Regions from separate parts of the Savagea faecisuis genome, predicted to be linked through region 1. Evidence: riboswitches for the same ligand, from Rfam matches in the RefSeq annotation. Region 1 holds a riboswitch; the other holds the start of a gene.

Evidence for each region. Region 1 has a riboswitch for preQ1 ahead of queC (7-cyano-7-deazaguanine synthase QueC). Riboswitches for the same ligand answer to the same signal wherever they lie in the genome.
Region 2: linked by a shared signal. The riboswitch ahead of queF (preQ(1) synthase) and the one ahead of queC (7-cyano-7-deazaguanine synthase QueC) in region 1 are both predicted to bind preQ1.

The regions. Positions count from the first base shown of each region.
Region 1 is NZ_JBHTJF010000023.1:55,136-59,563, forward strand. Features, by position in the region: gene ACFQ0V_RS07965 (hypothetical protein) at 1-10, shown strand, start outside; gene queE (7-carboxy-7-deazaguanine synthase QueE) at 49-759, opposite strand; gene queD (6-carboxytetrahydropterin synthase QueD) at 752-1,180, opposite strand; gene queC (7-cyano-7-deazaguanine synthase QueC) at 1,177-1,842, opposite strand; PreQ1 riboswitch class I at 1,851-1,894, opposite strand; gene ACFQ0V_RS07985 (hypothetical protein) at 2,321-2,677, shown strand; gene ACFQ0V_RS07990 (carboxymuconolactone decarboxylase family protein) at 2,859-3,488, shown strand; gene ACFQ0V_RS07995 (hypothetical protein) at 3,663-3,839, shown strand; gene ACFQ0V_RS08000 (amidase) at 3,826-4,428, shown strand, end outside.
Region 2 is NZ_JBHTJF010000035.1:49,543-53,970, forward strand. Features, by position in the region: gene ACFQ0V_RS10910 (M42 family metallopeptidase) at 1-258, opposite strand, end outside; gene ACFQ0V_RS10915 (diaminopimelate dehydrogenase) at 323-1,300, opposite strand; gene ACFQ0V_RS10920 (MFS transporter) at 1,442-2,599, shown strand; PreQ1 riboswitch class I at 2,630-2,673, shown strand; gene queF (preQ(1) synthase) at 2,751-3,248, shown strand; gene ACFQ0V_RS10930 (queuosine precursor transporter) at 3,257-3,901, shown strand; gene ACFQ0V_RS10935 (hypothetical protein) at 3,966-4,181, opposite strand; gene recQ (DNA helicase RecQ) at 4,178-4,428, opposite strand, start outside.

The sequences.
Region 1 (4,428 bases):
ATGGAAATAAAAAAACGAGAAGACGTCATGTCTCTCGTTTTTTTGCATTTACACCCCTTGGCGATTTCCCCAGACGAGGGCGTGAAGTTGAGGGAGGACGCGCGCATGAATCATCGTGTCACAATTCGTCGCGCGTTCGATGAGCCATTCGTAGCGCTCGAGTAAGTAAGCAGAAGCTGCTCGCTCATCGGATTGTTCCGTCTCGGCATTGCCAGGTTGAATATAGAAAGGGACGTTCGGATAACGCACGTACAATTGTTTCGCAAACGCATAGTCCGCTTCGTCAAAAATGACAATTTTCAAGCTGTAATTCGCAGAACCGAGCTTGTCGATAAAGGCGTCGAGTTTGTCGAGGTCTGTCGTCATCCCAGAACTCGGTGGCTTCGGTGACAATGTAATGTCGTCGATTTCAAGGAGCCAATCTTGCCAAAACGTCGCTTGTGTTTCCACTGCGAGTGAAATATCGCGTTCTTTCAATAATGAAACAAGTTCTCCGAGCGCTTTATGGAGCAGTGGATTTCCGCCGGATAGCGTAACATGTCCTGTGCGGGATAGTCCGAGATGGTCGAGCTCTTCAATGATTGCTTCCGGCGCGAGGAGTGTTGGCTTTTGAGAGCCGTCCCAAGTGAAGGCTGAATCGCACCAAGCGCAAGAATAATCGCAACCGGACGTGCGGACGAACATCGTCTTTTGACCGATGACCATCCCTTCTCCTTGAATCGTCGGTCCGAATATTTCGAGTACAGGAATTTTAGCCACGGAAATCACTCGCTTTCGGACGATAACAAATGTAACTCGTCGGTGTTTCACGCACGAACACTTGGAGGCAACGCGCACCGTTCGATTTATCATCTAATTTTTGCTGCACCGCTTGCCAAATGTATGCTGCGACACGTTCTGTCGTCGGATATACGTTCGTAAAGGCAGGGTGATCGTTCATTACCATATGATCGAAGGCGCCATGAATCGCTCGTTTTAATTCTTTAAAGTCGATCAAAAAGCCGACTTCATCCAGTTCATCGCCTGCGATTGTCACATTGACGAAATACGTATGCCCGTGCATATTTGCACAAACGCCCGCCGCTTCATGTGGAATGAAATGCGCTGCAGCAAAATGCATATCTTTATTTAGTTCATAGCGAAAGTCGTGGGCGACAGAAGGGTAAATTTGTTGAATCATGCTTCTGCCTCCTTTTCGCGTAAATATTGTTCCAATCCTTCTTGACGCAATACACAAGAAGGGCATGTGCCACATCCGTCTGCTGGAATGCCTTCATAACAAGTGAGCGTGCGTTCTCGGACGTAATCGAGTGCGCCGAGTTCATCGCTTAAGCGCCAAACGCCCGCTTTGTCTAACCACATTAACGGCGTATGGAAAACGAAATTCGCATCCATCGCTAAATTGACGGTGACATTTAACGCTTTCACAAAATCGTCACGACAGTCGGGATATCCGCTAAAGTCGGTTTCGCTCACACCTGTAATGATGTGGCGTGCCCCGACAGAGTACGCATAGACGGCAGCGAATGAGAAAAATAAATGATTGCGTCCTGGGACGAAAGTGTTCGGCAATCCGTCTTCTCGTTCAGCAATCGGAATGTTCGCTTTTGTTAAAGCGTTCGGGGACAACTCGTTGATGACTTGCATCGGCATGACGTAAAAAGGAACGCCTCTTTCTTTTGCGATCGCTTCGGCATGTTGTAATTCGGCTTTGTGACGTTGCCCGTAGTCGAAGCTAATCGTATACACTTCTTCAAAGTGTTCCAATGCCCAAAAGAGACATGTCGTACTGTCTTGACCGCCGCTAAATACGACGACCGCTTTTTCTTCATGTAATTTCATAATCGTTCATCTCCTTAGTTTTTTAGAGAGGGATTTCGCGAACCTCTAAACGTCTCTCTATCGAGAAACATTTTGAAGTATAGCACATATCTGAACAAAGCACGACTATAAAAAAGAGAGCACGCGGAATATTCACTCCTGTACTCTCTTTCGGCTATTTACTATTTAATGAAGGGCTGCATTAAAATCAAAATCTTCTTCGTCTTCATCTTCATCATCATCCGGAACACTATCCGGATAAATTCAACTATGTAAAGTCGTATACGTAATCCGTGCACAATTGTAACAAATGATAATCGATGGATCGGTCATCGCCGCTCGACAAGGTTCTCTGTTCTCTAATTCCTCTTGACAAAAGTCACAAATCAAAGACACCCACTCCTTTAATCATTTTGCATAGATTGACTAATTTACATGAAGTTTTCATGTAAAGCAAGTAAAATAGAAAAAGAAGTGAAAAGAAAGTGTGGTGGCATATGTGAAGAGATGGATGGTGACGCTCGGAGCGGTTCTTTTTTTAGTTGTGTTAACAGCTTGTCAATCCGATCCACTTGCGGAAATCGAGGACGGACGTTCGAAAGCGCCGGAAGGGTTAATTTACGGGGAAGTGTTAGAAATTAATGACCGTGACTTGCAAGTAGAAGTAGAAGAAGCGGTGACGGGATACGAGTTTGAACAAGGTGACGTCATTAAAGTACAGACGCACAATATCGATTTAAGCGTGTATGAAAGTATTCGTACAGAAGATTACATCGAAATTCACTACAATGGTGAAGCGAAAGGCGAATCACAAAAACAAGTGAGCGCTGAAACGATTATCATTTGGGAAAAATAATAGAAAGATTAGCCTATTTCATCGAGGGGAGGAGTTTCTAAAATTCTTGCCTCCCTATGATATAGGCTATTTTTTATCGTGAAAATAATAACGGAAGCAAAACAGTAGACAAAATATACCCCCTATAGTATATTTGTAAGTGAAGTTACTTTGAAGTGACAATTTGAAGGAGGAATTATTCATGGAAACGATGAAACAATTAGGTAAATTCGGTAAATTAACGCCGGCGACAGCGGAAGCATTCCAAGGATGGAACGCGGTTGCATTTAAAGACGGTGCACTCTCACATAAAACGAAGGAATTAATGGCAATCGCTTGTGCCGCAACGACAGGCTGTGACTACTGCTTAGACGTGCATAGTAAAAGCGCTAAACGTGCTGGCGCGACAGAAGCTGAAGTGGCAGAAGCACTCATGATCGCAACAGCCGGAAAAGCAGGCGCAGCTTTTGCTCACGCAGCGAACGCATTCCAATCATTCAACGATGCAGAAGACGATGAGTTATTCAAAAAATCATATTTATCACACGTACCAGGCTTAAAAGAATTAGCGCCGGACGACTTCGGTGCATTTTTCAACTTCACGATGAAAGCGACAGCGAAAGGCGAGCTTGACGTGAAAGAAAAAGAATTGATCTCAACAGCAGTAGCATTAATTACAGGATGCCCATATTGCATCGACTCCCACGTGAAAAACGCGAAAAAAGCAGGCGCAACGAAAGAAGAATTAGCAGAAACAGTATTCATCGCGAGCGCATTAAACGCAGGTAGCGCATTCACAAAAAGCGTTACACCTTTAAAAACATTCGATTAATTAATATATAACCATGTTCTCTAATAAGGGAGCATGGTTTTTGTTGTTAGAGGACGAAATAATTAGTTAAATGAGCATAATTGAATGTTAAGAGAATAATATTATGTTTGACATAATGAAAAACGCCCCTTATATTGAGTTAGAAAGCGTTTACAAAAATAAGGGGGAAAACTAATGAGAGAAATGTTAGAAACAAGAGGAGTGCGTGTCACAGACGCAGAATGGGAGCAATTGCATCGTCAGTGGGAAGTCATTGAAGCATTAAAAAACAATTTTCAACACGTTACATTAAATGAAGCGGATATTGCGTTAACGTATGAGCCAGGAGGTGAGTGCGATGAGATTAAGTGAACAATCTTTATACGTTCTCGCCGAACAAATTCGTACGCAAAAAATATCGCCAGTGGAATTAGTGGAAGATGTTTTTCAACAAATTGAAGAAAAAGAACAACAGCATAATGCCTACATCGATATTCAAAAAGATCGCGCGATTCATTTAGCGAAAGAAGCGGAGCGTGAAATTTCAGAAGGAAAGTATCGTGGTCCTTTACACGGTATTCCAATCGGGATTAAAGATAATATTTACTTCGCGAATGAAACGACGACGATGGGCTCGAAAATTCATCAACATTTCATTCCGACAGAAGATGCGACAGTCGTGAAAAAATTGAGAGAAGCAGGTGCTGTCTTTTTAGGGAAATTAAACATGCATGAATACGCATGGGGTGCGACAAATGATAATCCATTTTATGATGCGTGTCGTAATCCGTATGACACAACGAAAATATCGGGGGGCTCAAGTGGCGGATCGGGTGTAGCCATTGCGACAAATATGGCAATAGGTGCGCTCGGAACAGATACTGGTGGGTCTATTCGTATACCCGCAGCCTTTTGTGGAATATTTGGCTTGAAGCCGACACATGGTCTCGTCAGTAAAGCA
Region 2 (4,428 bases), on a different contig from region 1:
ACGTAAAAATCCTTGGTCGTCGATGCGTGTCACCATGAAGCCAACTTCATCTAAGTGACCCGCAACGAGGATGCGTGGTCCGTCTGCTTGTCCTTCTTTTTTAGCGATGAGTGACCCGAGACCGTCATATGTGATCTCATCCGCGTACGGCTCGATATACGACTTCATCACTTCGCGAACAGCGCGTTCGTTACCTGCAATTCCGTTCGCGTCCGTTAACTCTTTTAACATTTGTAAATCTGCGTCTAATTTCGTCATCCTACATTCTCCTTTAATTCATCATCTTCTCCATTATAATGAATTCTTTCGAGAAACGAAACAATTACAAATATTGTTTACGTAATTGCTCGTTCGTTTTCGGATGAATGTACTTCGGTGCGACGTCGAATGGCGTTTGTGCTCCGACCACTCCCTCTTTTGCGAGACGTGCTGCTGCGCGCGCATAAGCAACGAGAACGCTCGATGTAAATTCCGGATTGGAATCTAATTTTAAAGAAAATTCCATCGTCTGATTCGTTCCTTCTCCTGTTTGTCCACTGCGAATGACAAACCCACCATGTGGCATCGCTTGATGGTCACGTGCGAGCTCTTCTTCTGTAATGAAATGAACAGTCGTGTCATACGGTTCGAAATAGTTCGGCATCGTAACAATCGCTTGCTCTACTTCTTTTGCGTCCGCTCCTTCTTCTAACACGACGTAACATTCACGTACGTGCTTTTCTTTCGTTTCCAGTTCTTCTTTCGAGCCAGAACGTGCTTTTTCCATCGCGACTTCTGATGGAATCGTATATTGAACGCCACCTTTTACACCGTCTACACGACGAACAGCGTCCGAATGCCCTTGACTTAACCCTTTCCCCCAAAAAGTGTTCGTTTTCCCGTCTGGAATGATCGCTTCCATCATGATACGGTTCAATGAGAATAAACCTGGGTCCCATCCTGTTGAAATGATCGCGACTTGTTTTCCTTTTTGAGCTGCTTCGTCTACTTTTGCGAAATGGTCAGGAATGTTCGCATGCGTATCAAAGCTATCGACAACAGCGAAATGCTCCGCAAGTTCCGGCGTTTGTTGCGGTAAATCATCTTTCGAACCTCCACATAAAACGAGGACATCGATCTTTTCTTTAAAATCTAAAATTGTATTTAATGCATATACGTTCGTTTCCGCATATACTGTTTCCACTGTCTCCGGTGCACGTCGTGAAAAAACACCGACAAGTTCTAAATCTTCAGTCTTTTGGATCGCGTATTCGACACCGCGCCCTAAATTTCCATATCCGACAATACCTACTTGAATCATTTTCCATCTCTCCTTTGTGACCATTTGTTTTATTTTAACGTTCTTTTTTATTTTTTGCTAACTTTTCATTTTTGTCCATGTTGAATTCATGTTAGAGTTGTACAATGAAAAGATGATGGACTTTTTGTGAAGGAGTGCCTTATGCGAATTTTTATTTATTTCATTGTGTTTTTCTCATTTTTTGATTTATTTACCCAATTGCCGATTATGACCCCGATGGGACAAGCGTTAGGCGCAACAGGATTTGTCCTCGGACTCGTCGTCGGAATTTACTCGTTTTCTAACTTGTTTGGAAATGTGATCAGTGGATTTTTAACCGACAAATACGGACCGTTTTACGTTCTCGTCGCCGGTTTATTAAGTTCTGCCGTCGCGCTTTTCTTGTACACGACAGTCGACTATACGATTACATTAATTAGCGTTCGTTTGTTACACGGTTTTACAGAAGGTTTAATCGTTCCCGCTGCATTTACTTTTATCGCTAATCGTAGTGAAGAGAATAAACGGGGGCGAAACGTTGCAATCTCTGGTGCCTTTGTCGGTCTCGCAGCGATTATCGGACCCGCATTCGGAGGCATTGTCTCAAGTATTAAAAGCCCCGCTTATGTAATGGGAATTAACGGAGCGATTATGCTTTTATTAGGGGGCATCGCCTTTATTTTGCTCCGTAAAGAAATTGTGAAAAAGAAAGAAAAGCCTGTCATTCATGAAGGTGAAGTGAAAGCACTTTTCCAAAACCCTTTCGTACTTCGTTCTTTCGCAGGTGCGTTTTTCCTTATGTTTTCTCAAGGTGTACTCGCACTATTACTACCTTTAAAAGTGAACCAACCGGGAGATTCGACAAATATGAGCGCCTTTTTGTTTAGCACGTTTGGATTCGTCGCTGTTTTGATTTTTTTATTACCGACAAATCGCATTTTTGATCGTGTGCGCCCAATTATTACATTTACAATTGGATTATCTCTTATGGCTGTCAGCATGCTTCTTCTCGGCTTATTTGAAGAAACGTGGATTTTATACAGCACGATGGCGATTTACGGTACGGGATTTGCCCTTTTATTCCCATCGATTAATTCCTTACTTATCGACAGCACAGGGGAACAGGTTCGGGGAAAAGCGTACGGATATTTTTACGGATTTTTCTCAATTGGCGTATTCGTCGGCTCTAGCATCATTGGAGCATTAAATGTTTCCATCAACACTGGATTCATCATTACGAGTATTATTTTATTCATCGTTTCCGGTTATGTCGGATCCAAAATGAAACGAGGATTTGACAACTCGTCTTTCTTATATTAAAGTAATGACCTGAATAACATATCCCTATCAGTAGGAGAGGTTCATAGCGACCCTCTATAAAAAACTATGGAATACGCATTTTCACGCGCTACTTCTATAGTAGCGCGTTTTTTGTGTTTTCCTTCAGGGACAATTTAAGGAGGAATGCAATATGGCAGGAAGAACAGATTGCCAAATGCCGGATGTCACTTTACTCGGAAGTGAAAATACGGACTATTTATTTGAATATTCACCGAGTGTATTAGAAGCGATTGATAATTTGCATACGGAGCGAGATTACTTCGTGAAGTTTAATTGTCCAGAGTTCACATCGCTTTGCCCGAAGACGAATCAACCGGATTTTGCGACATTGTATTTAAGTTTTATTCCGGATAAAAAATTAGTCGAAAGTAAGTCATTGAAGCTCTATTTATTTAGTTTCCGTAATCACGGAGATTTCCACGAAGACGTCATTAACATTATCGTCAATGATTTAATTGAATTGTTAGACCCACGCTACATTGAATTGTGGGGTAAGTTTACACCACGTGGCGGCTTATCGATCGATCCGTACGTAAACTACGGAAAACCAGGTACAAAATATGAAAAAATGGCGGAACAACGATTGCTCTATCACGATTTACACCCTGAGCCAATCGACAACCGATAAATCGAGTTATGTTACAATATTTAACTGGAATTTTTGTCGGGCTCTTACTGTTATCAAATGTCATCGCCGTCAAATTAATTGCGATTGGCGATTGGGTCGTCTTACCAGCAGCGGTCATCATTTACGTCTTTACGTATCCAATTTTAGATGTCATTACAGAAACATACGGAAAGAAATATGCACGGCGCACCGTATTTGCTGGGCTCATCGCTCAAGTGTTCGCGCTCGGATTCATTTGGATTGCAATACGTTTTCCGGCCGCTCCATTTTATGAAAATCAACAAGCATTTGAGCTTATTTTTGCTGGAAGCTTTCGTGTCACATTAGCGAGTTTAATCGCTTATGCAGTCAGTCAAAATATCGATGTCATCATTTTTGACCGCTTGAAAAAACGCCACGGTACTAAAAAGCTATGGTTACGCAACAACGCGTCAACGATGGTGAGTCAATTTGCGGATACGGCCATTTTTATTTTAATCGCATTTACAGGAACGATGCCGATACAAGCATTGCTCATCATGATCGCATCGCAATACATTTTCAAATTTATCGTCGCTATTTTAGATACACCGATTGTGTATGGACTCGTGTACGTCGTACGCAATATTCGTAAAAAAGAAGACGAACGAGACATCGCGATGTACAATGCTTAAATATCAACATGAAAACACCCGAAAATTGAGTGATTCACTCTTTTTTCGGGTGTTTCATTAACTTTTACATGCCACCAAGTTCTCTCCGTACTTGAACGGCAAAAACAATTTCTTCACGTTCTTTTTTATCGGTCGAAACGTCATGCATACGCAATAAAGCGCTCGTTTCATAAGAAGCGTACTTTTCAATGATGCGCAGTTCCGCTTCATCTCGTTCACGAATGCGTCGATCGACAGAATCATCCCATTTTTGCTTCATCTTTTTCCACCAACTCGTCAACGAACTCGCTCCTTTTCCTCTTCTTCGATATAGTGACAAATGCATTGTAAAAATTCTGCACCGTATTTTTCAAGTTTCACTTGCCCGACCCCACTTACTTGAAGTAATTCATCATCCGTTTTCGGGCGTAAATGGACCATTTCTTTTAATGTTTTGTCTGAGAAAACAACAAATGGAGGTACCTCTTCACGATCTGCAATCGTCCGGCGCAATACGCGTAACTGTTCAAACAATTCGTCTGTTTCAA